One region of the Brochothrix thermosphacta DSM 20171 genome, then DNA from elsewhere that is predicted to be linked to it. Evidence: riboswitches for the same ligand, from Rfam matches in the RefSeq annotation. Region 1 holds a riboswitch; the other holds the start of a gene.

Region 1 (15,978 bases):
AGTGCAAACGAATTAATGGGATTTTTTCTGTTTCAAATTCGCCTTTACTAACAACAATCTGCTCTTTTTGATCCGATAATGAAGTCATCACCTGTACCTTAAAGTCACCATACTCTGTCGGTAAATCGACCTGAACATCCGCTTCAAGAATACGATCATTGATGAGATGTCGATACCTAACAATATCAGCAACGGTAATAAAAGGGATTGCCATTCTAACAGCTTGTTCTTTTAACTCAGGTCGCCTTGCCATTGTCCCATCAGTATTTAGAATTTCACAAATGTAGGCCACTGGTTGCGCACCTGCTAATCTAGCTAAGTCTACTGCGGTTTCCGTATGCCCTGCTCTTACAATGGCTCCATTAGCCTGCCCTACTAAAGGAAAAATATGACCCGGTCGTAAAAAATCACTCGGCTTTGCCTCTGGATTGGCAAGCTCCCTAATTGTCAATGCACGTTCTGCCGTAGATATACCTGTTGTTGTTGTGTGATGATCAACACTGATTGTAAATGCTGTCCCATATGCATCCGTATTTTCACTCGTCATCTGCCCTAATCCTAGTCGCCGGGCTGTCCTTGCGCTCATCGGCACACAGACTAAACCACGTGCCTCTGTTACCATTTGATTTAATGTTTCACTCGTCGCATATTGAGCCAAACCTATCAAATCACCTTCAGCTTCGCGGTTTTCATCATCTGCAACGATAATCAGTTTTCCTTGTTGTAAAAAATGTATGGCTTCTTCTACTCTCTTTTTTACTGACACAACGTTTCCCCCCTTTATTGTTAATAACCATGTTGTTTTAAAAACGACTGACTGATACTTTGTCCATTATCTTCTACTAACGCACCTAAATACTTACTCAATAAATCGCTTTCCAGATTAACAATATCACCCACTTTTTTTTGACCTAACACCGTATGTGCCGCAGAATGTGGAATCAAAGCAACGACAAAAGCATCTGTACTTTTATCAATCACAGTAAGGCTTGTACCATCCAATGTGATTGAACCTTTTTTTACAATACGTCTTTTTTCTGAAGACAACAACGCCAATTCATAATAAATGGCATTTTGTTCTTGCCAGCGGCGATTAATTTTCACAGTACCATCCACATGGCCTGATACAAAATGTCCGTCTAAACGACCTGTGATTGGCAAGGATCGTTCGAGATTGACGGGTTCACCCTGCTTCAAAAGGGATAGATTAGTCGTACGATACGTTTCGGGCATCGCCTCAGCGCTAAATACGCCCTCATTAATAGCAACAACTGTTAAGCAGACACCATTAACTGCAATACTATCACCCATTTTAGTTGCTTTTAAATCTGTTTCTGGAAATAGAATGTCTAACACCATACTCTCTCGCTGATGTGTTGTTTTTTGTAACCGACCCATTTTTTCAACAATTCCAGTGAACATACTAGCCCCCCTTTTCCTGTGGTAGCCATTGTAATTTAAAGTCAGTTCCTAACTGCTCCATACTTATTAATTTTAAATTTGGCTGTTGTACAATGGCTCCGTCAATAGCATCAACTCCTGCTGACCCTAAAAGATGAGGCGTCAGATAGCTCAATAATTGTTGATAGTACCCACCATTTATAAAGGCATGTAATATTTTTGCGCCACCTTCAACAAATACGGACTGTATCCCTTCTTGAGCTATTACCATTAAAATTTGCTCAATTGTCCATAGTTCCGCGAAAAAAAGTCGAACATGTTGGTGGGTTAAACGCTGTTTCAAATTACTATTTTCTGTAAACACCCACGTAGGCTGACTAGTATCTGTAAACAACATGAGTTTGCCTGTTAATCTACCGGACCGATCAATAATAATCCGTGTTAAACCCTGCTTTCCTTGTGGGTTCCGAACAGTTAAGGAGGGGTTATCGACAAGCGCAGTTTCACTGCCTACTAAAATTGCCTGATATTTTTCACGTTCTATTTGAACATCTTGCCATGTCTCGCTACCACTGAGATTTGTTCTGACACCTCGTTTCGCAGCAATCTTTCCATCTAAACTACTCGTATATTTCAAGGTCACATAAGGCAATTTGGTTTCATGAAAGTGATTGTAGATGAGATTGATACGATAGGCTTCATCTCTCAGTATATTTTCGATGACTTCAATCCCCGCTGCTTGTAAAAGTGCCACTCCTCGCCCCGCTACTATGGGATTAGGATCACGTTGACCGATGACGACTTGTTTAAAGCCACCCGCAATAATACGTTCAGCACAAGGAGGAGTTTTTCCTGTATGGGCACACGGTTCTAAAGTAACATATAACGTTGCTTGAATAGATTCCTCAAGGCTGGTGAGTGAATCAATGGCTTGTACTTCCGCGTGTGCAGCACCATAGTGTGTATGATATCCTTTTCCTAAAACAACATTATCTTTAACAATCACTGCCCCCACTAGTGGGTTGGTATATGTTTCCCCTTGTCCTTTAAGCGCTTGTTCAATTGCCAAGCGCATATATTTTTCATGTCTCACTTTCTTCACCTCCAACAAAAAAGCCCCTCATATTTGAGGGACTTTTAAAAAATAGACAGTATTAATCTAGGTTAAACCACACATTCGTCTCTTTTGAATCAGATAAAAACCCCACTAAAAAGACTAGTGGGGTTAAAAAAGGTGTGCTTTAAATAAACGGATGCCCTTATAGGTAGGTGCTTTTAAAAAGCCTACAGCTATCGTTGGTTAACCGTTCCTTTGATTACTTCTCCCATCCAGACTTTAACTGTCGGTTTCAGATTTTCACTGAATCAACCACAATCGAAATTATGGTTCACGGACTTCAAAAATAATATTTTTGTCACCGCCGGTCGGGAATTACACCCTGCCCCGAAGAATCATTATTCAATTGAACACAGCATATCACCTGTTTTTTTATTTGTCAATATCAGTATTTTTTATTAAACACAGCAGAACCATCAAGTCAGTAAGTTCCCCTCACCTATAAATGCAAATAATAGCAACGAATCGAGTCAAAAGACTCTTCACTGTGTTATATCACTCCAAAAACCATGAAACTGACGGCAAATATTTTTGATAATAATTAATCACATCTATTGCAGAGTAATAGCCGAGCACTACACAACCAAAAATGAACACTCCCGTTAGCATCATAATCTTTATCTTTTTTTTACGGATACTTAGAATAAATATCGTACCTGCTAATGGAGTCAAAAAAGCACTTATACCGAGCATTAGCGGTGAAACATTCCCTTTTATTTTTCTGTAGCCAGACCTGTCCGAATAAAAAGTACCTCTATAAAAATGATCGTCCATCTGGTATTTAAGAATAAGTGCACCAATAGTCATTAGTATGGCGCAACTAATAAAACATTTAGTCTTCAAAGACATTTTTGAGAACTCTTGCAATCCCATTTAAAGACAACAATAATGATTATAGCACCCGCAATCATAATCTTTTGGAATATCAACATCAATGCAGTAACTGACATTATAACTAAACCAGTCGTGTTTTCTCCAAATAAGAACATAAAAACACCCACAATCATTAAAACTACAGCGGTAGTAATTAACCAGTCTCTTAAAGACATTTTCTTTAACTTTATTATCAATTCTTTGATTTTATTCATTTGTACTTATCCTTTGCCTATTTAATACGTAACTGTAGTAATAATAACATAGCCAAAGACTTCATTACTTACTTAGTTATGAACATTCAACGACTCTCTGAAAATAATAAGTTCCATCGCTCATCATAGTAAAAAGCCCCTATTCTAAGAAATAGGAGCCCAAAATACTAATCTCATTCTTTCATTCTCACTGACACTATTGCTTCTCTGTTCTTAAATTATCATTAACCTTATCACAAATAAAAACAGCTCGCTCTGCGCCTTCAATTAATGATTACTACTAGTTGAAAATTCAAATACTAGTTAAGTCCAAATTTAGCACTTAATTCCTTTAGGAATTCATCTTCATTTTGCACGATCCACTTCTCTTTAAACTCGGGATCTTGCACTAATAACATCGTTATTTTTTGAGCTTTTTTATTAGCCTTCACTTCATTCACTTTTTTATTAATGACACGTAAACTACTATTTTTAGCTATATTCGACAGTTCTTTATCGGTCGTTTTATGTGTTATTTTTACTTTTTGTGCAGTTAAATCTTTTATGACTTCTTTTTCAAAATCGCCTGTTTGCCATTCAGTTAAGCCAGTAATCATTAGGTCCACTTGAGCTTTACCCTCTTTATTTTCAATCGTTTCAGCCTTGAATTTTGTTTCATCTTGCAATTTTTTATTCAGTGACTCATAAATTCTACTTAAATTAGCATCATATGTATGATCTAACTCTAGTGCAGCTGATAACTCTTTTACAAACGCTGATTTTGATTCTTTTTTGATGTCACTTGTTTTATCCTCAAAAAAATCATTAAATTTCGCGTTATCTTTCCCATATATGTAAGTATCCACATAACTTTCGGCTGCTGCTTTTGGATCAGTCTGTTTTTGACAGGCACTTAATAATAAAATCATTAATAGGCCTAACAAAATTATTTTATATTTATGCTTCATTATAGATAGTCTTAACGACGTCCTCCTTGTCTATTTTGATTATAATTTTTCTTTTCTTGGATAATTTGTTGACGTTCTGATTGCGTAAGATCGGGATTACTTAATTTTTCACCATACGCTCTATTTTGGTTCGCTTTTTCATTACCATTCACTTGATTTGACTGGTTTCCTTGATTTGACTGGTTATAATTTTTCTTTTCTTGAATAATTTGTTGACGTTCCGCTTGCGTAAGATCTGGATTATTTAATTTTTCACCATATGCTTTGTTTTGATTTGCTTTTTCATTACTTATCACTGTATTCGCTTTTTTATCAGCTGCTTTTTGTTGTTCTTTTGCGGCAATCTCTTCTTTTTTAGCTTTAACCACTGCAATGTTTTTTACCTTTTTTTCCTTAACTTGTGTTGTTAATGTTGCTTTAGCAACTTTTTCAATTCGAGTAAACATCTCACGGATTTTTTCTTGTTTTATTGTTAGTTGCAAGTCTTTATTCATATTTGAAGCCTGAACATCAACGCCACCACCTAAAGAAATTCCAATTGCTGTAAACAAAACACTACACATTAACACTACTTTTTTAACCACTTATAATACACCCTTTCAAATGAAGTTTAAACACCATTATATAACTACTAATAACTAAAGTAAAGCTCATTTTTAGTTTATATTAATCATTTAATTTTATCTATAAAATAACCCCCCGATAATTACACCGTTCTTTCATTGCAGACGAATACTTAATTTTAATTGTGAAACCAAGTATTTATTAACCAGGATAAGTAATCACTAGAATCAATTTAACTTTTAAAAAAATTAATTAACGTAAAAAAAGAATAGATTTCTCTATTCTTCAAAAGACTATTTTTCCACATAAATGATTCACTTTATGTTTTTATTTTATGACTTTATTTATATTCCACACAATCCAGAAATAAGCCTTGAGCTGGTACTGTCATACCCGCATTTTTTCTCGTTTTGCTCATAAATACATCATCGATGATGTTAGCCTCTAAAGTTCCTGCACCAATTTCTAAAATTGTCCCCATCATGATTCTCACCATATTGTATAAGAAGCCTTCTCCCTCAAATTTAAACTGCAGCAAATCGCCCTCACTCGTAATTGTGATTGCTTTTATTGTACGCACCGTTGTTTTTTTTGATTTTTTAAGCGAAGAGAAACCAAGAAAATCATGGGTACCTTCCAACATACGGCAAGCACTATTCATTTTAGTAATATCTAACTTTTGCGAAATATGGTGGCTGTAATAACGTTCGAATGCTGATGGAATCGGATTATTCCAAACATAGTAGCTATACTGTTTACCAGTAGCGTTATAACGCGCATGAAACCGTTCAGGTACCTCTTCAACTTTTTTGACAATTATATCCCAAGGTAAATAGTGATTAAGTTGATTTAATAATTTATCACTCGTCAATGGTGAATCTGTTTTAAAATTAGCCACTTGCCCCCTCGCATGTGTTCCCGCATCCGTTCGTCCTGATCCAATAATCTCAATTTTTTCACCTGTAATTTGTGTTAAAACCGCTTCAATTCGTCCTTGAATTGTTTTATCAGAATCACCCAATCGTTGCCAGCCTAGATAACGTTTCCCATCGTATTCAATCGTTATTTTTATATTTCGCATTATCATTTTTCTCCTCATATTCGTGCTTATTATTTATTAATTCATTGTAGCAATAATCCCTTAAATTAACAATTACAGCCAAAATCCTCGTATCATGCTAAAATTAAAAAGAATATACTCTAATTAGATGGGATGATTTGAAAATGTCCAGTAGCTACTTTGAATTTACAACACGTAAAGACTTAAGAAATTGGCTTGTTGCTAATAGCAAAACTGAAACAGAATGTTGGCTCGTCATGAGTATTTCTATACAAACGAACACATTACTCTATCTAGATATCGTGGAAGAAGCACTTTGTTTTGGTTGGATTGATGGCGTCAAAAAAAAGTTACCTGATAACCGTTTGATTCAACGTATTTCACCACGCAGTAAAAGAAGTAATTGGACTGAATTGAACAAAGCACGTGTGCGTCGTCTAGAAGCTCTTGGTTTAATGACAACTGCCGGCCGTGCTGTTTTACCTGAAATGGACCCTAATCTCTTTGAGTGGGACGCTCGCATTGTTGAGGCCCTTCAACAAGACGATGTTGTCTACCAGAATTTTAGAACGTTTCCGATTTTGTATCAAACCATCCGGATTGATACGATTCAAAGCTATAAAAAAGATACCGAACTATTTAACAAACGCTTAGAAAAATTAATTAAATATACTAAAGCTAATAAAATGTATGGCAGTTGGCATGATAATGGGCGTCTTTTGGAAGATAATCAAAAACATTTTTTAGATACAACAACTAAAAAACTTAAATAATTTTTAATTTATTACATTCGAAGAACCCTCATCAACAACTTTTTTTGATAAACACTTTCTTAAAAAAAAGGAATTAAGCAATGATGCGTTGCTTTTTCATAGAATAAAAATTTATTTTTTTAACATCGGAGGAATTAAAATGTCAAAAACACCACAATGCCAAAGTTGCGGGATGCCAATGAATAAAGCAGATGAATTTGGTATCGAAACAGATGGCTCTGCTTCAGAAAAATACTGTATTAAATGTTACGATAATGGTCAATGGACCAATGGTGAGGCAACATTTGATGAATTTTATGAAATAAGTTTACGAGGCTTTCAAAATTCAAATATGAACAAAGTACAAAAATATTTTCTTAATAAGATGTACACTAAAAAATTCCTTAAAAAACTAGATCGTTGGAAATAGCAGGATTAGCCTCTTGAAACATCTAAGAGGCTTTTTTTACGTGCACTCTCTTCCACTCTTTTTTTAAGTTAACTACCATTACTATCAACTCTCTTTTGAAACGGTTATAATGTGCTCAAGAGGTGAGCTTAATGTTGCAATTTTTGCAAAGTACTCGTCAACCCTACACACTATCGAACGTCTTTTGGACAGCTATCACACTCAACTGTTCAATCCCCACTGTTACACCTATCCTATTCATCTCAACCCTGAATTTCGCGCTAACACTTTTTCTTTTTTTATTCTATCACTTGACGATACAGATATTGATGCACTTGCGCTAGCAAAAAAGATCCGACAATTAGCTCCTCCTGTTCCATTGATATTAACGACTACTAGGCAAAGGCTATTACCTGATCTATTGACACTCGATATCTTTGCTTGTATTCCTCAACCTATACAAAAAACACAGTTTTTCTCCACAGTTAAACGTTTATTATTTTCCCTTAAAACCACTCCTTCCTTATTTCATTTCAGTGAATATCAAAAAAAAATTCGGCTCCCCTGTGAAAACATTCTTTATTTTGAAAAAAAACGTCGCTTAGTTATTATCACAACTTTCCACGAAGTTTTTTCTCCTTATTTAACAACCACGGAAGTTCTTAAACAACTCGATACCTCTTTCATCCAAATTCATCGTTCCTATATTATAAACAGTCGTTACGTTATAAACTTGGGCAATAACAACGTCACAGTAACCGATTCACATGAAGAAATTATCAACTTGCCGATTGGTCGGACCTTTCAACAATCAGTTAAACAAAAATTACGACGATTGTGACAGCGAATTTTCGAATAAAAAAACAGACTGTCATGTCAGTCTGTTTGTAATCTACTTCTTTCGGTATTTATTAATCTCATAATTAATGCCTAAAATAAGGAAACGGTAAAAGATAAATACCGTAATAGTTAACAGGATATAGTTAGAGGAGTATTCTCCACCCGGAAAGGCATACATCGGATAATAAACCAAAAGACTCACAGTAATTAATTCTATCAGGGCTTGCCGTTTACCAATTTTACGTAAAATTTTTTTAAACGATTTGATATTAAAAACATCCGCCAACTCAAGCGTAAGCAAACCTTTTAAAGCGCCCATTACAAGAAGTGGCGCCATCACCATGTTGATTGAATCAATATTATAGATACGTAAAATCGTTAGATACAGAACAGTACTTATTAATAACATCAAGATTATCAGTCCTTTACTATTGAGATGATATTAGATAACCAATCATTTTCAATATTAGTATAGCACTAATAACACCTATAAAATAGCTAATGTAACCAACTGCAGATTATATGTAACAAGTGGAAGAGATAACTAAAATAGCCGTGATAAAGATGATGGTCTTAAAACAGCACCTAAGTTGTTTAGATTTTCGGATTCAATATATGACTTATTTTTCACTAAACAATCATGGTAAGATATGAATGAAACCTCTGATTATTTATCAATTTTTTAACTATTTTTATGGAGAAGAAAAAAACAGCCACATAAATGGCTGTTAAAATGAACAATTTATTTTACTATGTTGAAAGCAGTATAGCTATTAAATGTTATAGTTGTCCACTGCGTTTTTTGCTTCTTTTGACGTAGAACCACAACAAAACAGCTATACTAATAAGAATAGACCCTAAAACCGATAACCAAACGAGCGTTTCTGCACCTGTTGTTGGTAAATCGCCTGTTTTAATAATCGTTTGCTTCTTTTCTAAATTAGGCGTAACCACATCTTTTTCATCTGAATTTTCAACGATCGACTCAATGGCCTTATCTAGATTTCCAGTGACTTTAATGACTGAATTTTCGCTTGTTGCATTTACTATAAAAGGCATCGAAGTTAGATGGAGTGATAAGAGTGTTACTAGCACCAGTTTAATTGTTTGGTTTATACTTATCATCTTTATCCATTGTCCCTGTAAATTCAAAATTAGTAGCCCTATCTGCATCTGTTTTATCTGCAAATTCACCTTCATTATTCGCTAATCTTACAAGTTCTTGATTAATTGTGTACTTTTGCACCTCTGCTTTTGTAGCAACTAAAGGCACAATTTCATTTCCTTCATATTCTGTTGTACGTTTAAGGTTTAACTGAGTTAACGCTGGAACACCTTTCCCTCCACTGATTTCATACGTATCAACATCAACTTTTACAGGACGACCAGACTTGTTAATAATTTGGTAGTTTTTTGGTGAAGTGATGGTTGCTTCATCTTCAGACTCAAATATGACTTCAGTCGGTAATGTTACATTAATCCAACGATTGTCTCCATTAGGTAATGGCGTGTTAGGGTCAGTATTATCAATTTTCCCTAAGTTGCCTCGTGTACTAACATCGGCAGAAATATATTTTAAATAAATCTGTGACTCACATAACTGATACTTATTATTTAAATACTTGTGTTGCTTTTACTGCTTTTTGCCATCCTTCATAAAGCAATTCTTCTTTTTCAGTACCTTCGATTGGCTCAAATTGCTTTTCTAACTGCCAATGTTGTTGAATTTCTTCCTTATCTTTCCAAAAACCAACGGCTAAACCTGCTAAAAATGCAGCACCTAACACAGTTGTTTCTTTGTTTTCAGGGCGTTCTACTGGCACTTGTAACAAGTCACTTTGGAATTGCATTAAGAAGTTATTCGCACTCGCACCTCCATCAACACGAAGCGTTTCCAATTTAATTCCAGAATCTTTTTCCATACTGTCGATAACATCCCGTGTTTGGTAAGCTAATGATTCTAGTGTTGCTCGAACAAAATGCTCTTTCGTAGTTCCACGCGTTAAACCAAAGACTGCACCACGCGCTTCTGCATCCCAGTATGGTGCACCCAATCCTACAAATGCCGGTACGACATAAACACCTTGAGTTGAATCCACACGCATTGCATATTCTTCTGTTTCCGATGCTTTTTTCACCATGCGCATACCATCGCGTAACCATTGTAAAGCTGAGCCAGCAACAAAAATACTACCTTCAAGTGCATAGCTGACCTTGCCATTAATACCCCAAGCTAACGTTGTCAACAAACCATTTTTAGACTTAATTGCTTTATCGCCTGTATTCATAAGTAAGAATCCACCTGTACCATATGTGTTTTTACCCATTCCTTTTTCAAAACAACCTTGACCAAATAATGCGGCTTGCTGATCACCAGCAACACCTGCAATTGGTGTTTCTATCCCAAAGAAATGATAGCCTACTGTGTGACCATATACACAAGATGAATCATGTACTTCTGGCAGCATTGCTGCTGGTACATTAAGCATGTCTAATAATTCAGTATCCCATTTTAAATCGTGAATGTTATATAACAAGGTACGACTGGCATTCGAATAATCTGTTACATGCACTTTTCCACCACTCAGTTTCCATATTAACCATGTATCAATCGTTCCAAAAGCTAATTCACCTTTTTCAGCGCGTTCTTGAGCGCCATCCACATGGTCTAAAATCCAACGCACTTTTGTTCCTGCAAAATAAGGATCGAGTAACAAACCTGTTTTATCCGTTACCATTTTTTCATAACCTTTTTCTTTTAAATCCGTACAAATATCAACTGTTTGACGCGATTGCCAAACAATAGCATGATGAATGGGTTTACTTGTTTCACGATCCCAAACAACTGTTGTTTCACGTTGATTTGTAATTCCAATCCCAGCAATTTCTTGTGCATTAACACCTGTTTTTACCAAAACACCTGACATTGTCGCTAAAACAGTTCTCCAAATTTCATTAGCATCATGCTCTACCCAACCTGATTGAGGAAAATGTTGTTTAAATTCATGTTGATCGGTTCCTAATACTTTCCCAGCTTTATTTAATATCATTGCACGAGTACTTGTTGTTCCTTGATCAATCGCTAAAATATATTTTTTTTGCATAATTATGATTTCTCCTTAGTATAGTTATATTTTTGGACCTTATTTTTTTTTTGCACGTTTTGTTCTTTTTTAGTGCTAGATATCGTGATAATCTCTACAATGATTAAGACAGCGATACTGATAAATAGCCATATGCTTAACTGATGATGAATAATCAAATTATAAGCTGTAGCAGCGATTGTTGCTCCTAATACAGGTCCTACAACCGGTATCCACGAGTATCCCCAATCCGATGAGCCTTTTCTGGAAATAGGTAACACAGCATGCATGATACGAGGACCTAAATCACGCGCTGGGTTAATTGCATAACCTGTTGTGCCACCCAGTGCCATACCAATAACAACTATTAAAGTACCTACAATTAATGGATTCAATCCAGCACTAATTTCATTTGCCCCTATTGACATAATTCCGAAAACTAAAACAAATGTACCTACTACTTCACCAAATAAGTTTGATGTGTAATGGCGAATTGCTGGTCCTGTTGCAAATACACTTAATTTAGCTCCTTGATCTTTTGTTGCTTTCCAATGTGGGTAGTAATGTAACCACACAACAGTTGCCCCTATAAATGCGCCGATAAACTGCCCTCCAACATAAGCAGGTACACTTGTCCACGGAAATTCGCCTGCAAAAGCTAATCCTAATGTTAAGGCAGGATTCAAATGTGCCAAACTGAGATACCCTGAAACATAAGCTCCCATCGCTACAGCCAGACCCCAAGCAATTGTAATGACGACCCAACCTGCATTATTTGCTTTTGTCTTATCTAACACAACACCAGCAACAACACCTCCACCAAATAAAATCAAAATAAATGTACCTAAAATCTCACCTATAAATTGTAATACTAAACTTGTATCCATCATAATACCTCCTAAGTTAATTAATGAACGTAGCATGATGTATCATTCAGAGAACGAGTGTCTTACAAAAATGATTTTCCTAACCTTGAAACGATAAGATAATCGACACTCCCACTCCACATCCACATATAAACTGCTTACTATTCCGATACGTCACCAATAATGCTTCCTAAGTTTATTCTCCTATAAATGCATTGTCAATCACTTTTGACACAGATTGGACATAGTAATTATTTATGCTCGTCATAAATAATTACTATGTCCAAATAACAACAACTCCTTTGAATTTCGTGCTATAGTACGTGATATTAGTACCTGATGTTAATTCTAGTCTGATTGAAATTAAAAAGCACACACTTTTAGGAGATGATATATATATGTTCCAAGCAATAGGACGATCGTCAAAAAAATTATACTTTGAAGACAAGCAATATTCTGCTGTACTATCCTATGTGAGAAAGCTCAAATTACCTTTACCTGAGCCCCTTCAAATTATTGAAAAGAGCCAAATTAAAACATTTATACTAGGCATCACTATGACCAACTGTTATTCTAAATTATTATGTGATGAAACGATGCATTATAGTTTTATTTTTAAAATTAAGCAAAGTGATTTTGATATAAATCCTGTCAATTTAGCCCACGCATTTAATGAATTCAAAAACAATGCAGACGGTGAATTATTAACGCTCAAATTTGAGAATAAATCCTTTTTTATTGTATTAAACTCACAAATGACAATTATAGTTAAAAACACTAGGGACATGTTTGAGAAAGAAACAAATAATACTGTTGTTATGTTAAACAAACGTCAAGAAAAAGAAATTTTCAATTTATTGAAAATGAGAGATTCTCTCTAAAGTTTCCCTCTTGGACTTTGTTTGTGAAAGTTGATTGTTATCTTATAAAATTTAAGGAGGAATTATTAGAATGAAAAAAATAATTGTAACAATACTATTAGTAGTTTTTGGTTTGTTTTTTTTCATAAAAAGAAAAAAGCACACCTATATCCCTATAACTCAAGAAAATAATCGTAAGTAACGCTTTTCTAAAAAATATAAAAGTAGAGCCGCTATATTATATAGAGGCTCTACTCTTATACAAAGCTGAAGTATGCACTTCACTAGTAAATAAAATTCAGTTCTATAGAACCAATCGCTCACCTTAATAATTAGTTTTTATAAACTGTTATTTATGTTATCGGTTTTATTTAACTGGTTCCCATTGTACAATGTAGAGATATCTATAGATAATATTTAGTGATGAGGTGGGAAAATGAAAACAAAAATCAGTCTTTTAATAATAAGTGTTGTACTGTGTATCACTGCCTATTCATTTTTCATCGAACCTTTCTTAGTTAAAATGAATTATATTGAATTAGGAGATGAAAATAAAAAAGAAACACTAAAAGTAGTGCAACTGTCTGATATCCAGTTGTCCGAGAGTTACACAGAAGACCGATTGGATAAAATCGTAAAAAAAGTAAATAAGGAAAATCCTGATATTATTGTTTTTACTGGCGATTTATTTGATAATTATTCAGTCTATTCCAATGAAAATAAAATTATTGATCAATTAAAAAAAATGCACGCTAAGATAGGAAAATATGCAGTTTGGGGAAATCATGATTACGGCGGGGGTGCTTCACGTATATATGACAGCGTCATGACAGCTTCAGGCTATACCGTATTAAAAAACAACGGTACTACACTCAAATTAAAAAATGATAAAGAGGTTTATATTGGGGGCTTAGATGACTCACTCTTAGGAAATCCCTCGGTCGATGATACCCTTTCTTTTCGTGAAAAAAAATATGACTATTCTATTATACTCACTCATGAACCTGATGTTGCTGATGATTTTAAAGGCACAAACACTCAGTTAGTATTGGCAGGTCATAGTCATGGTGGACAAATATGGATTCCATTTTATCAAGTAACCAATACGCTAGCTGAAAAATATGTAAAAGGTCTGTATGACTTAGAAGATGATATGAAGCTTTATGTTAATACTGGTTTGGGTACCACTTCCATACACGCAAGATTTGGCGTTATTCCTGAAGTTACTACCTTTTTGATACATATTTAATTCTGTTATGATTGTTTTTGTTGAGATACTATTTTAATAAGAAGAAGCGATTTCTAGCAATAGGAATCGCTTCTTCTTATTTATCCACTATCTATTAAGCTTAAAAGAATGACATGAAAACTTTTCTGACAAAAACATTTACTACTTCTTATACCCTAGTTCCCATCTAATTTAATTTAAAGTTAACATCCTTTTCCGAAATATTGACTTTTTTTAAACAGTATTACTCTTTTTGATATCAAATACATCCGCCCATATAACTGCAGAACAGCTATATGTAAGTCAGCTATTTTTATAGTTTCATGTGGAACTATCTGAAACCTATATATTTTAAAACTAGCGACAATTATGAATATGTGGATAGGCTACACTAAGTTAGACAGAATAAATGAGGGCTTGTAAACTAAGACTACTAATAAAAAGGAGTGTGCTACTATGCCACGTCAACGTCGAACATTTACGCCTGAATTTAAACTGCAAATGGTGAAGCTTTATGAAAATGGAAAGTCACGTGCTGATATTGCTCGTGAATATGATTTAACCCCTTCGGGATTAGATAAATGGATTAAAAATCATCAAGCTACTGGCTCGTTCGCAGCTAAAGATAATCGAACAGAAGATGAAATAGAACTAAATAAATTACGTAAAGAAAATCAGCGGTTACTAATGGAGAATGATATTTTAAAGCAAGCGGCGCTGATCATGGGACGAAAATAAATGTGATTCGTAATAACGCTCACCTTTATTCGGTATCAGCAATGTGTGCCGTCCTCGAGATTAAAAGGAGCACCTATTATTATCATATAAATTTAGATGCCACTTCGCAGCGAAAAACAGAGGACATCGCACTTTCAAAAGAAATTGAACGGATTTTCAAAGAAAGCCGTAATAATTATGGTACGCGTAAAATCAAAAGAGAATTATTAAAGTTAGCTGAACCTAAACATGTATCAAGACGCCGAATTAGCCGCATAATGCATTCGTTAGGTTTAGTTTCAAACTACACTGTGGCTCAATTTAAACCGCAAAAATCACGTTCGAATGAGGCACTTATAAGAAACGAGTTAAAACGTGCGTTCATTCAAGAAAAAGAATTAGCTGTCGTTGTAAGTGATTTAACATACGTTCGTGTCGGTGGAAAGTGGCATTATGTATGTTTATTTGTAGACCTTTTCAATCGTGAAATTATTGGACATAGTGTAGGAGAAAACAAGACTGCAAGTCTTGTCTATGAAGCATTAGCAAGCATTTCTGCAAATTTAAATGACATACAGCTGTTTCACACGGATCGAGGGAAAGAATTTGATAATCGGTTGATTGATGAAGCGCTTGAAACATTTAATATTCAACGTTCACTAAGTATGAAGGGTTGTCCTTACGATAACGCTGTAGCGGAAGCAACATTCAAAGTGTTTAAAACAGAATTCGCAAACCAAGCTCACTTTTCCAATCTTAATCAGCTGGAACTTGAATTAAATGATTACGTTCATTGGTTTAATAACATCCGTATTCATGGAACATTGGGTTATTTAACGCCTACCGAATTTAAATTACAGCCCTTATAATTTTTGTTCAATTTACTGTTGCCATTCCAATGTTTTAAAACAAACTATTCTAACACTCTACATTCAGATGATTCCTAAACGGCAGAATATATGCCTCTAAATAAAAATAAAAAAAGAGCGAACATTAATGTCCACTCCTTTTTTCTATAATAACCACATGCGGCACTACCTACCTTT
Region 2 (15,978 bases), 970 kb from region 1:
ATCTAGGTGAACTAAAGGAGGGCTCAGATTGGAATTACATGGGACGAGTACAATTAACACACAAAACCATTTAGAAATTGGTGGTGTGGACACAGTTACGTTAGCAAAAGAATACGGTACACCACTTTACATCTATGACGTAGCAGCGATTCGTCAACATGCACGTGGTTTTAAAGAAACATTTGAAAAAGCGAAAGTCTCTGCGCAAGTTGCTTATGCAAGCAAAGCTTTTTCATCAATTGCCATGTATGAACTGATTAATGAAGAAGGGCTTTCCCTAGACGTTGTTTCTGCTGGTGAATTATACACAGCGGTTAAGGCTGGCTTCCCAGCAGAACGTATTCATTTTCATGGTAACAACAAAACTGAAGCTGAATTACGCTATGCAATTGACCAAAACGTCGGTTGTTATGTGATTGATAATTTTCATGAAATTGAATTGCTTAACCGTTTGGCTAAAGAAATTGGTACAAAAGTTGTTGCCTTACTTCGTGTAACACCTGGTGTAGGTGCCCACACACATGAATTTATTACGACAGGCCAAGATGATTCTAAATTTGGTTTTGGGTTAACGAATGGCCAAACTGAGGAAGCGATTCAACGTGTTCTTGCAACTGATACAATTACCCTAAAAGGGGTTCATTGCCATATTGGATCACAAATTTTTGAAATGGATGGCTTTATTGCTGCAGCCGACCGTATTATCGATCAAATGGTTATTTGGAATGAAAAATATAATTATAAAACAGAAGTGCTTAATCTCGGTGGTGGATTCGGAATTCATTATACTGATGAAGATCAACCACTTGAGCCAGAAACCTATGTTGCGAATATAATTACTGAGGTACAAGCTAAAATTAGTGCCAATCAATTAGCAATGCCAGAGATTTGGATTGAACCTGGTCGTTCACTTGTTGGTGAAGCGGGGACAACACTTTATACAGTAGGTTCTTCGAAAGATGTTCCTGATGTGAGACGTTATGTTGCAGTTGATGGTGGTATGGGTGATAATATCCGTCCGGCATTATATGATGCAAAATATTCAGCAGTGCTTGCAAATAAAATGGCTGACCAAGCGGATACGATCGTATCAATTGCAGGCAAATATTGTGAGTCTGGTGATATGCTAATTTGGGATATTCCTTTGCCGAACCCACAACCAAATGATTTATTGGCAATTTTCAGTACTGGAGCTTATAGTTATTCGATGGCGAGTAACTATAATCGCGTACCGCGAGCAGCTGTTGTGTTTGTCGAACATGGTGAACATCAACTTGTCGTAAAACGTGAAACATTTGAAGATATCATTCAAAATGATTTACACTTAACTAAGAGGTGAGTAACGTGACAGAAATGACCTTTAAGACGGCAGTGTTCGAGGGACCGCTTGATTTGCTGTTACATTTGATTAAAGAGTTAGAAATTGATATTTATGATATTCCGGTAGCACAAATTACGGATCAATATTTGGAATATATCCATACGATGAAAGAATTACAACTGGATATTGCAGGTGATTATATCGTTATGACTGCTACACTGCTCGCAATTAAGAGTCGGACACTATTACCTAAAAAAATAGTTGAAGAAGATTTGCTAGTTGAAGATTACGAAGGTGAAGACCCACGTGAAGAGTTAGTTGAACAACTAGTAGCGTATAAACAATTTAAAGAAGTAGCCGTTGATTTAAAGGATAAAGAAAAAGAACGACAACAACTATTTACAAAAGCGCCGTTGCCATTAATTGAAGAGGTTGCCCTACCTGAAACGGAAGAGGAACGTGTATCAATGGCAGATTTGTTAGGTGCTTTTCATAAAATGATGAGACGAAAAAAATTAGCGAAGCCACTCCAAACAACAATTGCGCGTTCTGAAATTTCTATAGAAGAACGAATGAATGATATGATAGAATTAATAAGTAGAAATAAAGAAGCTGTAATGTTCGAAACGTTATTTGAAGAAAATAGTCGTTCAATGCTGGTTGTTTCTTTTCTCGCTTTGCTTGAGCTGATGAAACGACAAACTATTACAGTGGAACAAGAAGGCAGCTTTGCTGGTTTAATGGTATCTTTAAAGGAGAGACAATAATGAATTTTGCAAAAGAACAAGCAATTGTAGAAAGTTTATTATTTGCTGCGGGCGACGAAGGTTTATCTTTAAAACAATTGTCCGAAGTGATGTCTATTCAACGTGATGTGCTCTTAGTAGTGCTTGAAAAACTACAAAAGAAATATGAGGAAGATGAAACATCAGGCATACAATTAACAGAACTTGCTAATAGTTATCAACTAACAACAAAAGCTAAATTTGCTGATTATCTACAAAAATTAGTAGATAGTCCACATGTTTCTGCGTTAACACAAGCATCATTAGAAACGTTAGCAATTGTTGCATACAAGCAGCCAGTCACTCGTATGGAGATTGAAGAAATTCGAGGCGTTAATGCTGATGGACCTGTGAGAACGTTAGTCACACGTGGGCTAATTGAAGAAAAAGGCCGTTCTGAAAAAGTAGGACGCGCTATGTTATATGGTACGACGAAAGAATTTCTGGATTATTTTGGCCTTGCCAATTTAAAAGGATTACCCGATGTTTCTGAGGAATGGGAAAACGATAAGATTCAAGAAGAAATGGATCTATTCTTTAAAACCTTCCAAGATACAACAATAAAAGGACGTGTTGAAGATGGAAAGACTACAAAAAGTAATAGCTAATGCTGGTATAGCATCACGACGTAAGGCAGAAGAATTAATCACTAATGGTCGTGTAACAGTAAATGGTAAAACAGTAAGAGAACAAGGTATCAAAGTTACGGGTTCGGATAAAGTTGAAGTTAACGGTGTACCATTATCAAAAGAAGAACATCGTTACTTTGTTCTTTATAAGCCACGAGGCGTATTGTCTGCTTCGTCAGATGATAAAAAACGTAAAGTTGTTACGGATTATTTTGATATGATTCCTGAACGAGTATATCCTGTGGGCCGTTTGGATTATGATACTTCTGGTTTGATCGTATTGACAAATGACGGCGATTTCGCCAATATTTTAATGCATCCTAAATACAAAGTTGAAAAAACATATGTTGCGCGTGTTAAAGGTATTCCTACGCGTGAAACAATTAAGCAATTACAAGATGGCGTTCGTATCGATGGCCGTAAAACTGCTAAAGCACGTGCTCATTTTATGTCAGGTGATAAAGGCAAGGACAAAGCAATCGTTGAGTTAACGATTCATGAAGGTCGTAACCATCAAGTGCGTAAAATGTTCGAAGCAGTGGGTCACCCTGTTCAAAAGTTAAAACGTGAACAATATGGTATGCTTGTATTGGGAAATCTTGCACCAGGAGAATGGCGTGAACTTTCTGTACACGAAGTAAAACAAATGTACGCTTTAGCGACAACCGGAAAAAAATAAAAAATTGAATCGGGGGCATTCTTGTGGAAACCGTTGAAAATAATATTAATATTTTAGTAGTTGACGATGAGGATAGAATTAGACGCTTATTAGCGATGTACTTAGAACGTGAAAATTATAACGTCACACAAGCTGACAATGGCATAAGTGCTTTGGACTTAGCATTAAACAATGATTATGATATTATTTTACTTGATATCATGATGCCTGGAAAAGATGGTTTAGAAGTGCTTAAAGAATTACGCCAAGTCAAAAAAACACCAGTCATTTTATTAACTGCAAAAGCTGAAGAAATAAATGTTATTGATGGTTTTAATACTGGCGCAGATGATTATGTTGCAAAACCGTTTAGCCCACGCGAAATAGTATTGCGTGTAAAATCTTTGTTACGCCGTGTGAATGAAAATCCGCAACAAACAATGGGCTCTGAAAATAGTGATGTTGTTGTTTACCATGAATTGTATATTGATAATGACGCACATCGTGTGACTGTAGCAAATAATACGGTCAGCTTAACACCCAAAGAATATGATTTATTAATTTTCTTAGCAAAAGCCCCTAATAAGGTTTTTGAACGCGAACAACTATTGAAAGAAGTATGGCAATATGATTACTTTGGCGATTTAAGAACGGTCGATACTCATATTAAACGTTTACGTGAAAAACTTTATAAACATTCTGAAGAAGTATCAAAAATGATTGTTACTGTCTGGGGAATTGGTTATAAGTTTGAAAGTAGAGATTAATCTATAGTAGAAGAAGTGCTCGTCTCGTTCTGAAATTTGGACGAGGCTTGTTTTCTTTTCAAAAGAAAGGAGCAAGGCATGAAGCAGTTTTTTATTAGTGTTGTTGGTAAATTGTGGGTCACTATCATTTTGCTTTCAACGATTGGTCTTACAATTATTGTATTACTACTCATTCAAATTTTCATCCAAAGCAACCTTAAAGACAATAAACAGTTACTCCAGCAAACAACCACACAAATTGTACAGATGGTGGATAAGCATTACGATAATAAAGCAATTCAAACTCAGGCTTTGGATATGCTGCCTAAAAACATGAATGCGTTAATTGTTTTTCCGGATGAAAAAGAGTTATTTCATTCAGCCAATGAACATGCGTTAAGTACAAAGATGTTAGAAAAATTACGCGAAGAAATTAAAGGCAATTCAAATAAAACAAACTTTCAAAAAATCGAACTTCAAGATGAACAACGTGGCGAAAAAATTTCATTGTATGTAAGTAGCGCCTCGTTTGAATCTCCAAATGGTAAGAGCAAAGGAGATATTTATGTCTTTAAATCCAACCAAGACATTTATAAATCAGTCGTGACGATGTCTCAAACTGTAGCGGTCTTTTACTTTTTGAGTATTATTGCTGTGACTGTATTTGCACTCTTTCTCTCCACCCGTATTGCTGCACCTATTCGAGCAATGCGTAATGCCGCAAGTCAGATTGCGTCTGGGGATTTTGATATTAAGGTTCAGATTGTATCCAATGATGAAATTGCTGATTTAGGTCGTTCCTTTAATCGAATGGGACGCGATTTAAAAGCGAATATCCAAACGATTGAAGCGGAAAAAGATCAACTTAGTGGTTTGTTAGGTGCGATGGCAGATGGTGTGATTCGTTTTTCACGTGAGGGGAAAATGATGCTAAAAAATCCACCAGCTGATATTTTCTTATCAAAATGGCAAGCATCTACTGATAATTTAGATAAGAGTGCAATTCCACCAGTATTAGCTGATGCGATCCAAGAAGCCTTAGCTTCTCAAAGTACACAAGAGGTAGAGATAGATATCGATAACTACTCTTACGCTGCCGTCTTAACATTAATACGTGATGAGAGTGGCGAATTGAATGTTATTGTTATCACAAGAGACTATACAGAATTGAAACGTATGATAAAAATGCGTATTGATTTTATTAGTAATGTGTCTCATGAGTTGAAAACCCCGTTATCAATGATGACAGGTTATAGTGAGGCCATCATTGATGGTGTTGCTGAGTCAAAGGAAGAGATTATCGAATTTTCTACGATCATTAATGAAGAGGCAAATCGACTCGCGAGACTTGTTAATGATTTGCTGGATGTTACACGAATGGAATCGGGTTTTGTTGACCTTAACTTAAATTTCCAAGAACTACGTCCTTTAGTAGAAAAAGTATTATATAATTATGAAAACTTTGCAATGGAACATAAAGTGGAGATGATTTCTGAATTTGAAACAGCAGATTTTGTTTATAACTTTGATGCAGATCGAATGCATCAAGTATTCGTCAATTTAATATCGAATGCTTTGCGTTACGCATCTGATCTTGAACATGGTGGTCAGGTAACAATTAAGCAATATGTCACCGATTATTTTGTAGTGCTAGATATTATTGATAACGGTCCTGGTATTACTGCAGAAGACTTGCCTTATGTTTTTGATCGTTTTTACAAGGCTGACAAAGCTCGTAAACGACATAAAACAGTTGGGACAGGTATTGGGCTAGCGATAGTGAAAAGTATCATTGAAGCCCATAATGGACGTATCAGTGTATTGAGTAATTATGGTGAAGGTACAACATTTAGAATTGAGTTACCGCTATTAGCAAAAAGCACATTAACAATTGATAAGGGAGAGAAATAAAGTGATGAAAATGAATAAAACGTGTACGGAATCATTTACGGCTAAAACAAGCCGAGTGTTTCCATTTGATATTAACGCATTTGATACATTGTTTGGAGGGAATTTGATGTCGATGGTAGATGACATCGCTTCTGTCAGCGCATCACGTCATTCGCAACGCAATTGTGTAACGGCAAGTACTGATAATGTAAGTTTTTATGCTCCAATACACTTGAATGATTCGGTTTGTTTACAATCGTATGTGTGTTATACAGGGCGTACGTCAATGGAAATTTTCATTAAAGTAGTCAAAGAAAATATGATGACGAGCGAACGTGAGTTGGCAGCAACTGCATTTATGACTTTTGTTGCAATCGGTGAAGATGGCAAGCCGACTGAAGTACCAACAGTTGAACCTGTAACTGAAGAGCAGAAATTCATTTGTGCAGGTGGCGAAGCGCGAGCAATCGAACGTAAAAAACGAATGATAGAACAAAAAGAAATGGCGAGTCAATTAGGTTTATCTCGTCCATGGGAACAATAAAATATAGCGAAACGTTAGCTCATTCAGGGCTAACGTTTTTTTATGGGCTGAAAATTTTTTGTAATGAAGTAGGTGGAACAGTAATCTTAGAATATTAGTAAGAGGATAGGTACTCACAGTTATTAATTTAAGGAGCGGTACTCGCTTTCTTGAAGGAGTGGTACTCGCTTGCGCTCCGTCCCATACTACTCTCGTAAAGCGGATAAATCCGCTACGATATTAGCAAAGGAGTGGTATTCTTAAAGCATTTAACATAAGGATTGTTAATCTCACGATGTTAATACAAGGAGTGTTACTCTTAAAGCATTTAACATAAGGAGTGGTACTCGCTTGCGCTCCGTCCCATACTACTCTCGTAAAGCGGATAAATCCGCTACGATATTAGCACCCATACTGCTCTCGTAAAGCGGATAAATCCGCTACGATATTAGCAAAGGAGTGGTACTCGCTTGTGCTCCGTCCCATACTGTTCTCGTAAGCGAATAAATTCGCAACGATAACAGCAGCAGATAGTGTTGAATTTAGAAAAGTCTGTGCTATACTAATAATGTATTAAAATAAAACGTTCATCTTCAGGGCAGGGTGTAATTCCCGACCGGTGGTAAAAGTCCACGAGCTTCTTTCGAGAGGTTGATGCGGTGTAATTCCGTAACCGACTGTAAAGTCAGGATGGGAGAAGATGTGATCGCAGGAATGATACGCGGTCCTTATTTCCCTTTGCCTAAATTTATAGGTTAAGGGATTTTTTGGTATATACGTGGCAATCAATAACAGGTAGTCTTGTTAAATGCGTTGATTTTTGGCGAACTCTTCACTTGATGAACAACAAGGGAGAGAATTTGTATGTCAAATTCAAAAGTAAGAATGTTAGTTAGTGTTTCAATGTTAAGTGCGTTATCGTATTTGTTAACGTTTATTAAGTTTCCATTGCCGGTTTTTCCTGATTTCCTCACGATTGATTTCAGTGATATTCCTGCGATGATTGGTACTTTTATTTTTGGACCATTAGCTGGAACCTTAGTATTGTTAATCAAAAATATTATTAATTACATTACGACAGGTAGCCCAGTTGGTTTTCCTGTTGGACAAGTGGCGAATTTCGTTGCAGGTATGTTATATGTAATGCCGATGTACTATATTTACCGTCACTTTAAAGGTAGTAAACGAGGGTTGTTAGTAGGTATTGGTACTGGAACACTCGCAATGACCTTGTTTATGTCGCTGTTTAATTATATAATTTTATTACCGTTATATTTAAAACTACTTAACTTTGATTTAGGTGTCTCTTTTGCTAAGGCGGTTGTAGTGAGTATCATGCCGTTCAATCTCATCAAAGGGGTGTTAGTTGGTTATCTCTTTATGTTGATGTTTGGTCGGTTGAAAAAATGGATTGAGAGACAACAACTTCAGCGCTAAAGGAAGTGTGAAAAATGGCATTATATACAATCATTGATAAATCAACGTGTATTGCTTGTGGTATGTGTGCAGTTTGCGCACCAACAACGTATGATTATGATGATGAAGGCATTGCCTATGTTGTGCACGATGATAATACAGGAACACAGGCTGTTGCTGTTGATATAGAAGAAGATGTCATTGAGGCAGAAATGAGTTGCCCTAGTGCTTCTGTACGAACGGCGGAGAGCTCTTTTCAAGGAGATCCCGATCGTTTTGAATAAAATGAAGTAACCTCTGAAAATAATTGTTTTTCAGAGGTTTTTTTAAGGAGCTAATTAAATGAGGATTGAACGCCTATTCAATATTTTATTGTATTTATTAAATCATCAAAAAGTAACGGCCGCTCAATTATCTGAGGTTTTTCAGGTAAGTAAACGCACAATTTATCGTGATATTGATACGCTATCGTCTAGTGGAGTGCCATTATTTACAGTGTTGGGTGTGAACGGTGGTATTCAACTAATGGAAAATTATCGCTTGAATCGTTTTACTTTTAGTGAGGCTGAAAAAAACATATTGATTCAAAGTTTAAATACACAGCATACGTTAATTGAGACAGATAAGGCGACAGAATTAGTGTATAAGATTAATCTTTTACAAGAGGGAGAACAAACATCAGTCTTTCAGGTCAATTTTACTGAAGCAACATTACATCGTGGGAGCATCGAACGTGACGTTCAAAATAAGTTAAGTGCTATTCAAACGGCAATGAGTGTTGGTGAAAAAATCCAGATTAATTATATCGCTGGAGATGGTACAGCGACAAAACGGATTGTGCAACCGCTAGAACTGTTATTAAAGGATGGGAGTTGGTATTTATCAGCTTACTGTGAGTTGAGAAAATCCCAGCGACTATTCAAATTGACGCGCATCAGGTCATTTGAGCATTTGCCGATTAAAAGTGATTATCTATCTAAAGATGATTTGATGGTTGAAACACCAAATTTAACCACAATCGAATTACAATTTGAAAAAAATCAGTTAGGAAAACTTTACGATTACTTTCTAGAAAAAGAGATGTCACTTTGTGACACTTGTATTAATGTGCGTTTCAAATATGACTCTCGAAAAAATATTTTGCCGTTTTTACTGATGTTTGGTAGCAATGTAAAAGTCATAGCGCCTATAGCGCTTAAGAATAGTTATCAAGATGAAGTGAAAAAAATGAATGAAAGTTGACAAACAGTTGTCAGCTTTATCCTGTTAAGCTCCTTATATAAGGGAGGATGATTTAAATGAAAAAACAAATTGTTTATGGCGAAAAAATTAGAACAAATAACCAAACGTTTGCCGGAATTGCTGAATTATGGCAACGTGTAGCAAAACGAGGTGATAAAGCACCGCTTTATGCCGTCTATCATAATTACGAATCGGATGAGAAAGGTGATTATGATTTATTAATTGGCACAACGATACCTGATATACTTTTGTCTGACATAACATTAGGCAAAAACAACTATTTAACGTTTGCTGTAGATACAAAGAAGGAACAGGGCGTGTATGAAAAGTGGTGCGAAATTTGGGCGACTGATTTAAAGCGTCTTTATACAACGGATTATGAGTATTATGACGTTAACGGTGAAATAACTATTTTTATCGCAGTCAAAGATTAAGCGTCTCGTTAGCAGTGCATAAAAAACTAGAACACATTTTTAGTGTTTTAGTTTTTTTGTCTGTTTGTTAAATACGGTGGTATTTGCTTTCATCTTCGCTATAATAGATAGTGAATAGAGAGGAGGCTTTGGCGGTGAATGATTATCAACGAGTAATACTTGATCTTATTCGACAGTTGAATGGATCGAAAAAATTAAAGCAAGTGACTGATATTTTACAAGGTGTTAAAACTAGCCAAAACATGGTCGATTTATTCCTCTATCGTATACAGCCGTTTTTCGGTGTGTTTGAAAATAAAGCCTTTTTTGATCTGAAAATGACATGTGATAATTTAATAACAGATGGTTACATCATCTTAAAATCAGAAGATCGTTTAGCGTTGTCATCGCTAGGCTTATCAACGGTATCTAATTTCACTTTACAAGCAAACTACCAAAATGTGAATGGTTGGCGGTGGCATAGAAGGTTACCTGTTTTTGCTTTAAGTTTACAGTTAGCCACTCAAATGACAGCCAATCGTTATCATGAAATCGCTCATTACTTTCCAATTGTACGTGATACAACAATACAAGCCTTATGTAAACGTTGGTGGTTAGGTTTGGAGAAAGATGACGAACAGGTTTTGGCGAAAAATTATCATGATGAATTGACGAGTTTACTTGATTCTTTAACGGTATCACCTGAAATTGTAGTGGATCGTTTAACAGGAGGGCAAACGATTGGTTTAACAGCGGAACAAAGCGCTAATAAACATCATTTGGAAAAAAACACGTATGATATGCAGTGGCTTGAAGCACTCTCGCAAATGATGTTCCTATTAGAACGTTATCCCAAAAGTTGGCCCCTTTTATCCCAATTGTTACTTGATCGCCCTGTAGCACAATTAACTGAATCGGCTCAAATCACCTATCAATTATTACTGGATGGGACATCTGTAGCAGATATTCAACAACAAAGGCGTTTGAAAAAATCAACGATCGTGGATCATTACGTCCAATTGATTGGGTTAGAAATTATGCCGTTAGATGCATTTGTAAATAAAGCCAATCGTGAATATTACGAAGCGAATAAAAAAATGGCAACATCGCTGAAAGAAGCACGAATGAATATGCCTGAATTAAGTTACGATACGTTAAAACTATGTCTTGTATCAGGGAGGTGAAAGTATGCTTGAAAATGATTTGAAAACCTATCTAGGATTTGATGAGTTCCGTCTTGGGCAAAAAGAAGTAGTTGAGGCTGCTGTTGCAGGGGAAGATACGTTTGTAATGTTACCGACAGGCTCAGGTAAAACCGTTTGTTTTCAATTAGCAGGCTACTTAAGAGAAGGTTTAGTTGTGATTATTTCACCACTGTTATCATTGATGCAAGATCAAGTAGAGCGGATGAAAGTATACGGTGAAAAGAGAGTTGTTGCATTAAACTCATTTTTGAATGCTAACGAAAAAACAACAATCCTCAATCAATTAGAACGTTATAAATTCGTATTTATTTCGCCTGAAATGATACAACAGGAGCACGTTTTGGCAGCTTTTCAACGACAAAAAATTGGTTTGTTTGTCATTGATGAAGGACATTGTATCGCACAGTGGGGCCCTGATTTCCGCCCTGATTATTTGCAATTAGGTGCTGTTAGAGAAACGCTTAATTACCCTGTAACGATGGTTCTAACCGCAACAGCGACAGAAACGGTGCGTGCAGAAACACAAAAAGTGTTGAATTTGAAAAATATGAAACAATTTATATATAGCGTTAATCGTGAGAATATTGCTTATAAAGTTATTACATGTGAACAAAGAAAAGATAAGGATACGGAGTTGTTAAAGTTAGTAAAAGAATTAGAAGGCCCGGGTATTATTTATTTTAGCAGCCGTCAAAAATGCCAAGATATGAGTTTGCTTTTGAGCGAACGCCTTAATCTAGATGTGGCATACTATCACGGTCGAATGGACCCTGCAGATCGTATTGCAATTCAACAGCAATTTACGCATCACCAACTTGATATTATTTGTGCAACTAGCGCCTTTGGTATGGGGATTGATGTACCTGATATTCGATTTGTTATCCATTATCATCCCGCGCAAAATATCGAAAGTTTTGTGCAAGAAGCGGGCCGTGCCGGTCGAGATGGAAAGCCATCATTAAGCATTTCGCTCTGCCATCAAGAAAGTGATTATTACCTAGCGCAGTCATTATCTGTTCGTGATTTACCGGACTATAATACAATTCTTAATCCACAATCTTATACGCGCGAGGCATTGGAAAATAACTGGGTAACAGATACACAGTGGCGTTTTCTAAAAACATACAAAGAAATGGGTTTTAATCCGAATGCGATATGGGAAGTTGTGCAAGCACGACAAACACTAAAAAAAGAGCAAATTGATGCTTATTTTAAATGGTTGCAAACAACACAGTGTCGTCGAGATCGACTTTTACGTTTTTTTGGCGAAGCGGATATTCATCAAGAATTTCAATGCTGTGATAATTGTGACTTAGACGAAAGTATCTATCATAAAGTAGCGAATGATTTCACTAAAGTGGTTAAAAATGACTGGAAAAAGACGTTGTGGGAAATGTTTGTAAAGAAAATGTAATATTTATAGTGATATTTCTTGTTGTCAAAAGGTTTTATCGCTATACTGATATATATAGATAAATTTTATAAAAGCGATATTGTTTTGGAGGTGCTAAGGAAATGTCTGAATTTAACAACGATGATTTTAAACGAGAAGAAGAAGATACGGATAGTGAGATAAGTCGAGCGAGTCGACGTCATCACAGAAAGAAAAATGTGATATTTAGATACCCATTTTTAAGTACGTTACTTATTGCAATTATTATTATTCCATTAGCATGCCTGATTACATATGCCTACGTTCATGAGAATGCTAAAAATAATAATGATGTTGTAACAGATACAAGTTCAGAAGATAGCAGTGTTGTTATCGAAAAAAACACGTCAGCTGCATCTAAAGAAACTGTAAGTTCTTCTGAAAAGGCAAAAGAAGAAGCAAAAAAAGCAAAAGCTGAAAAAGAAAAACAAGCGAAAGCTGATGAAGAAAAAGCTGAATCTGAACGAATTGTGAAGGAAGAAGCAGATGCGAAAGCTAAAGCTGAATCTGAATCGCAAGCGAAAGCAGAGGAATTAGCTAAAACAGAGGCTGAAAAAGAAAGACTTGCCCAAGAAAAGGCTGAGTCAGAAGAAAAAGCTTCAAGTGAGAGCGAAAAACAGGAAACTAAATCATATACTGTCAAAGCGGGCGACACATTATACAACATTGCGTTGACTCATTACGGTTCTGGTAATGCTGATAATCAACAATTGATTCGTTCCGCTAATGGGATTTCAGGAAATTCAATTCCAGTCGGAACAGTATTAACAATTCCACCAAATAATTAAAAGTAAACAGGTGCAAAAGGTTAACTACTTTTGTTACCTGTTTTTTTATGGCGGAATTTTATTGCATATCATGTAAAAGATAGGTATCATAGTGAGTGGATAAATAACAGTTTTACTAGGAAAGAGAGTGAGAAAATGTCTGGAATTTGTATTGCAATTGATGGACCGGCTGCAGCCGGTAAAAGCACTGTTGCTAAGATAGTTGCAAATCGTTTAGGATATATCTATTTGGATACGGGAGCGATGTACCGTACATTAACATATGCTGCTTTGAAAGCAGGTATTGAATTATCAAATGAAACACAATTGAAAATGTTGATGCCGAAAATTAATATTACATTTTCACCTGATGAAAAAAATGGCGGGCAACGTGTTTTTCTAAATGGTGAAGACGTTAGCGATGCTATTCGCTCAGAATCTGTTACTAGCAATGTTTCAGAGGTTGCGATGGTATTAGCTGTTCGTGAAGAAATGAAAGCACGTCAATTAGCATTTGCTGAAAATGGTGGAGTGGTAATGGATGGGCGTGATATCGGTACGAATGTTTTACCGAACGCAGAGTTGAAAATCTTCTTGCTTGCGTCAGTTGACGAACGAGCAATTCGTCGTTTTAATGAAAATAAAGCCAAAGGTTATAAACATGTACCATTGGACGTTTTAAAACAAGAAATTGAAGCGCGTGATCACTTGGATTATACGCGTGAACATGCACCCTTGAAAAAAGCAGAGGATGCAATTGAGTTAGATACAACTTCATTGTCAATTGAAGATGTTTCAACACGTATTTTCACATTGGCTCAAGCGAAAATCAACGACTAAAAAAACGATTTTATTTTTTAGCAAGTTATGTGTTAAAATAAGGATAACTGTATATTAAACAGATAGATGGTAGAGAGAGGATGAATGAAATGACTGAAGAAATGTTTTCATTTGAAATTGCAGAATTAAAAAAAGGTGACACAGTTGTAGCGACTGTATCAAGTGTAGAAGATAAAAAAGTATATGTAAGCATCCCAAACGCAAAACAAGATGGTTTATTACCAGCATCTGAATTATCAGTTGAGCCTGTAGAAGACGCTCATACATTAGTAAAAGTTGGCGATGAGTTAACGCTTGTTGTTACTCGTGTTGAGGATGATTTGATTGTTTTATCTAAAACTAAAGCTGCAGAAGGCGAAGTTTGGACAGACTTAAAAGAAAAATTTGAAAATGGTACAATCTTTGATGCAACAATTACAGAGGTTGTAAAAGGTGGACTGGTTGCTAACGTTGGTATTCGTGCGTTTATTCCAGGTTCATTAGTAACAGATCATTTTGTTGAAGATTTTTCAGCATATAAAGGCGAAACATTAGCGGTTAAAATCGTTGAGTTTGTTCAAGAAAAAGGCCGTGTTGTTTTATCACATCGTGCGATTGTTGAAGCTGAGAAAGCTGTTAAACAAGCAGAATTATTTGCAACAATTAACGAAGGCGATGTTGTTGAAGGAACAGTTGCACGTTTAACTAATTTTGGAGCGTTTGTAACTGTTAACGGTGTTGATGGACTTGTTCATATTTCACAATTAGCAAACAAACGTGTAAGCAACCCGAGCGAAGTCGTAGCAGTTGGTGATGAAGTGAAGGTTAAAGTTCTTAGCGTTGATACAGAGAAAAACCGCTTAGCACTTTCAATCAAAGCAACTTTACCGCAACCATGGGATAACATTTCTGAGCAAGTAGCTCCTGATGATGTTCTTGAAGGAACAGTTGCGCGTTTAACAACATTCGGTGCTTTCATTAACATTTTACCAGGTGTAGATGGCTTGGTTCATATTTCTGAAATCGCACATGAGCGTATTGGTACGCCACAAGAAGTTTTATCTGAAGGTCAAGCTGTGACTGTTAAAGTTCTTAGCGTTGATACTGCAGAACGTCGTATTGGTTTATCAATCAAAGCTTTAAGCGATGCGCCTGTAACTGAAGAAAAAGCAAAATCAACAGCAACTAAAGAAGTTGTTGAATCATATAAAATGCCAGAAGAAGAAACTGGTTTTTCATTAGGCGATTTACTTGGTGCAGATAAGTTGAAAGAAATGGATTTAAAAGATTAATCGTATGATAGGAAAGCGTCTCTCTTGTCTTCAATCACACGTTTGCTTAAGCTAGAGATGTGTGATGTACAGGTGAGGCGTTTTATTAATTGAGGAAAAGAAGGTGAGCGTATGGCAAAACCAGTAATAGCAATTGTTGGACGTCCAAATGTAGGAAAGTCAACAATTTTCAATCGTATCGTAGGTGAACGTATTTCAATCGTTGAAGACGTAGCAGGTGTAACACGTGACCGTATTTATTCATCGAGTGAATGGTTAACACAACAATTTAATGTCATTGATACAGGTGGTATTGATATTGGTGACGAACCGTTCTTGGAACAAATTCGTCAACAAGCAGAAATCGCAATCGAAGAAGCAGACGTTATTATCTTTATCGTTAATGGACGTGAAGGCGTAACTGATGCAGATGAGACTGTCGCTAAAATTTTATACCGTTCAAAAAAACCAGTTGTTTTAGCTGTAAATAAAGTCGATAACCCAGAAATGCGTTCAGAAATTTATGATTTCTATTCGCTTGGCTTTGGTGAACCGTATCCAATTTCAGGTTCACATGGTTTAGGTATCGGGGATTTATTAGATAAAGCAATTGCAAGCTTCCCTGAAAAAGAGGAAATTGAATATGAGGAAGGTACGATTAAATTTAGTTTAATTGGACGTCCTAATGTTGGTAAATCATCAATGATTAATGCCATGTTAGGTGAAGAACGTGTTATTGTTTCTGATATCGCAGGTACAACACGTGATGCTATTGATACACCGCATACGTTTGATGATCAAGAGTATGTTATGATTGATACAGCAGGGATGCGTAAAAAAGGTAAAGTATACGAGAACACA

The links. Region 1 has a riboswitch for FMN ahead of ribD (bifunctional diaminohydroxyphosphoribosylaminopyrimidine deaminase/5-amino-6-(5-phosphoribosylamino)uracil reductase RibD). Riboswitches for the same ligand answer to the same signal wherever they lie in the genome.
Positions count from the first base shown of each region.
Region 2: linked by a shared signal. The riboswitch ahead of V6S17_RS04105 (ECF transporter S component) and the one ahead of ribD (bifunctional diaminohydroxyphosphoribosylaminopyrimidine deaminase/5-amino-6-(5-phosphoribosylamino)uracil reductase RibD) in region 1 are both predicted to bind FMN.

Region 1 is NZ_CP145608.1:2,398,882-2,414,859, forward strand. Features, by position in the region: gene V6S17_RS11875 (bifunctional 3,4-dihydroxy-2-butanone-4-phosphate synthase/GTP cyclohydrolase II) at 1-766, opposite strand, end outside; gene V6S17_RS11880 (riboflavin synthase) at 787-1,422, opposite strand; gene ribD (bifunctional diaminohydroxyphosphoribosylaminopyrimidine deaminase/5-amino-6-(5-phosphoribosylamino)uracil reductase RibD) at 1,424-2,494, opposite strand; FMN riboswitch at 2,715-2,857, opposite strand; gene V6S17_RS11890 (hypothetical protein) at 3,358-3,606, opposite strand; gene V6S17_RS11895 (DUF5105 domain-containing protein) at 3,906-4,553, opposite strand; gene V6S17_RS11900 (hypothetical protein) at 4,565-5,137, opposite strand; gene truA (tRNA pseudouridine(38-40) synthase TruA) at 5,458-6,198, opposite strand; gene V6S17_RS11910 (YdeI/OmpD-associated family protein) at 6,342-6,950, shown strand; gene V6S17_RS11915 (zinc ribbon domain-containing protein) at 7,090-7,359, shown strand; gene V6S17_RS12725 (LytR/AlgR family response regulator transcription factor) at 7,469-8,179, shown strand; gene V6S17_RS11920 (hypothetical protein) at 8,231-8,587, opposite strand; gene V6S17_RS11925 (LPXTG cell wall anchor domain-containing protein) at 8,959-9,303, opposite strand; gene V6S17_RS11930 (hypothetical protein) at 9,278-9,451, opposite strand; gene glpK (glycerol kinase GlpK) at 9,789-11,282, opposite strand; gene V6S17_RS11940 (MIP/aquaporin family protein) at 11,285-12,151, opposite strand; gene V6S17_RS11945 (hypothetical protein) at 12,526-13,008, shown strand; gene V6S17_RS11950 (metallophosphoesterase) at 13,424-14,236, shown strand; one part of gene V6S17_RS11955 (IS3 family transposase) at 14,672-14,918, shown strand; one part of gene V6S17_RS11955 (IS3 family transposase) at 14,918-15,801, shown strand.
Region 2 is NZ_CP145608.1:800,826-816,803, forward strand. Features, by position in the region: gene V6S17_RS04065 (purine-nucleoside phosphorylase) at 1-6, shown strand, start outside; gene lysA (diaminopimelate decarboxylase) at 29-1,339, shown strand; gene V6S17_RS04075 (segregation/condensation protein A) at 1,345-2,088, shown strand; gene scpB (SMC-Scp complex subunit ScpB) at 2,088-2,714, shown strand; gene V6S17_RS04085 (pseudouridine synthase) at 2,686-3,414, shown strand; gene V6S17_RS04090 (response regulator transcription factor) at 3,438-4,160, shown strand; gene V6S17_RS04095 (sensor histidine kinase) at 4,239-6,050, shown strand; gene V6S17_RS04100 (acyl-CoA thioesterase) at 6,055-6,573, shown strand; FMN riboswitch at 7,138-7,258, shown strand; gene V6S17_RS04105 (ECF transporter S component) at 7,417-7,989, shown strand; gene V6S17_RS04110 (ferredoxin) at 8,004-8,252, shown strand; gene V6S17_RS04115 (helix-turn-helix transcriptional regulator) at 8,311-9,210, shown strand; gene V6S17_RS04120 (effector binding domain-containing protein) at 9,267-9,644, shown strand; gene V6S17_RS04125 (helix-turn-helix domain-containing protein) at 9,779-10,807, shown strand; gene V6S17_RS04130 (RecQ family ATP-dependent DNA helicase) at 10,812-12,242, shown strand; gene V6S17_RS04135 (LysM peptidoglycan-binding domain-containing protein) at 12,344-13,048, shown strand; gene cmk ((d)CMP kinase) at 13,184-13,867, shown strand; gene rpsA (30S ribosomal protein S1) at 13,957-15,138, shown strand; gene der (ribosome biogenesis GTPase Der) at 15,250-15,978, shown strand, end outside.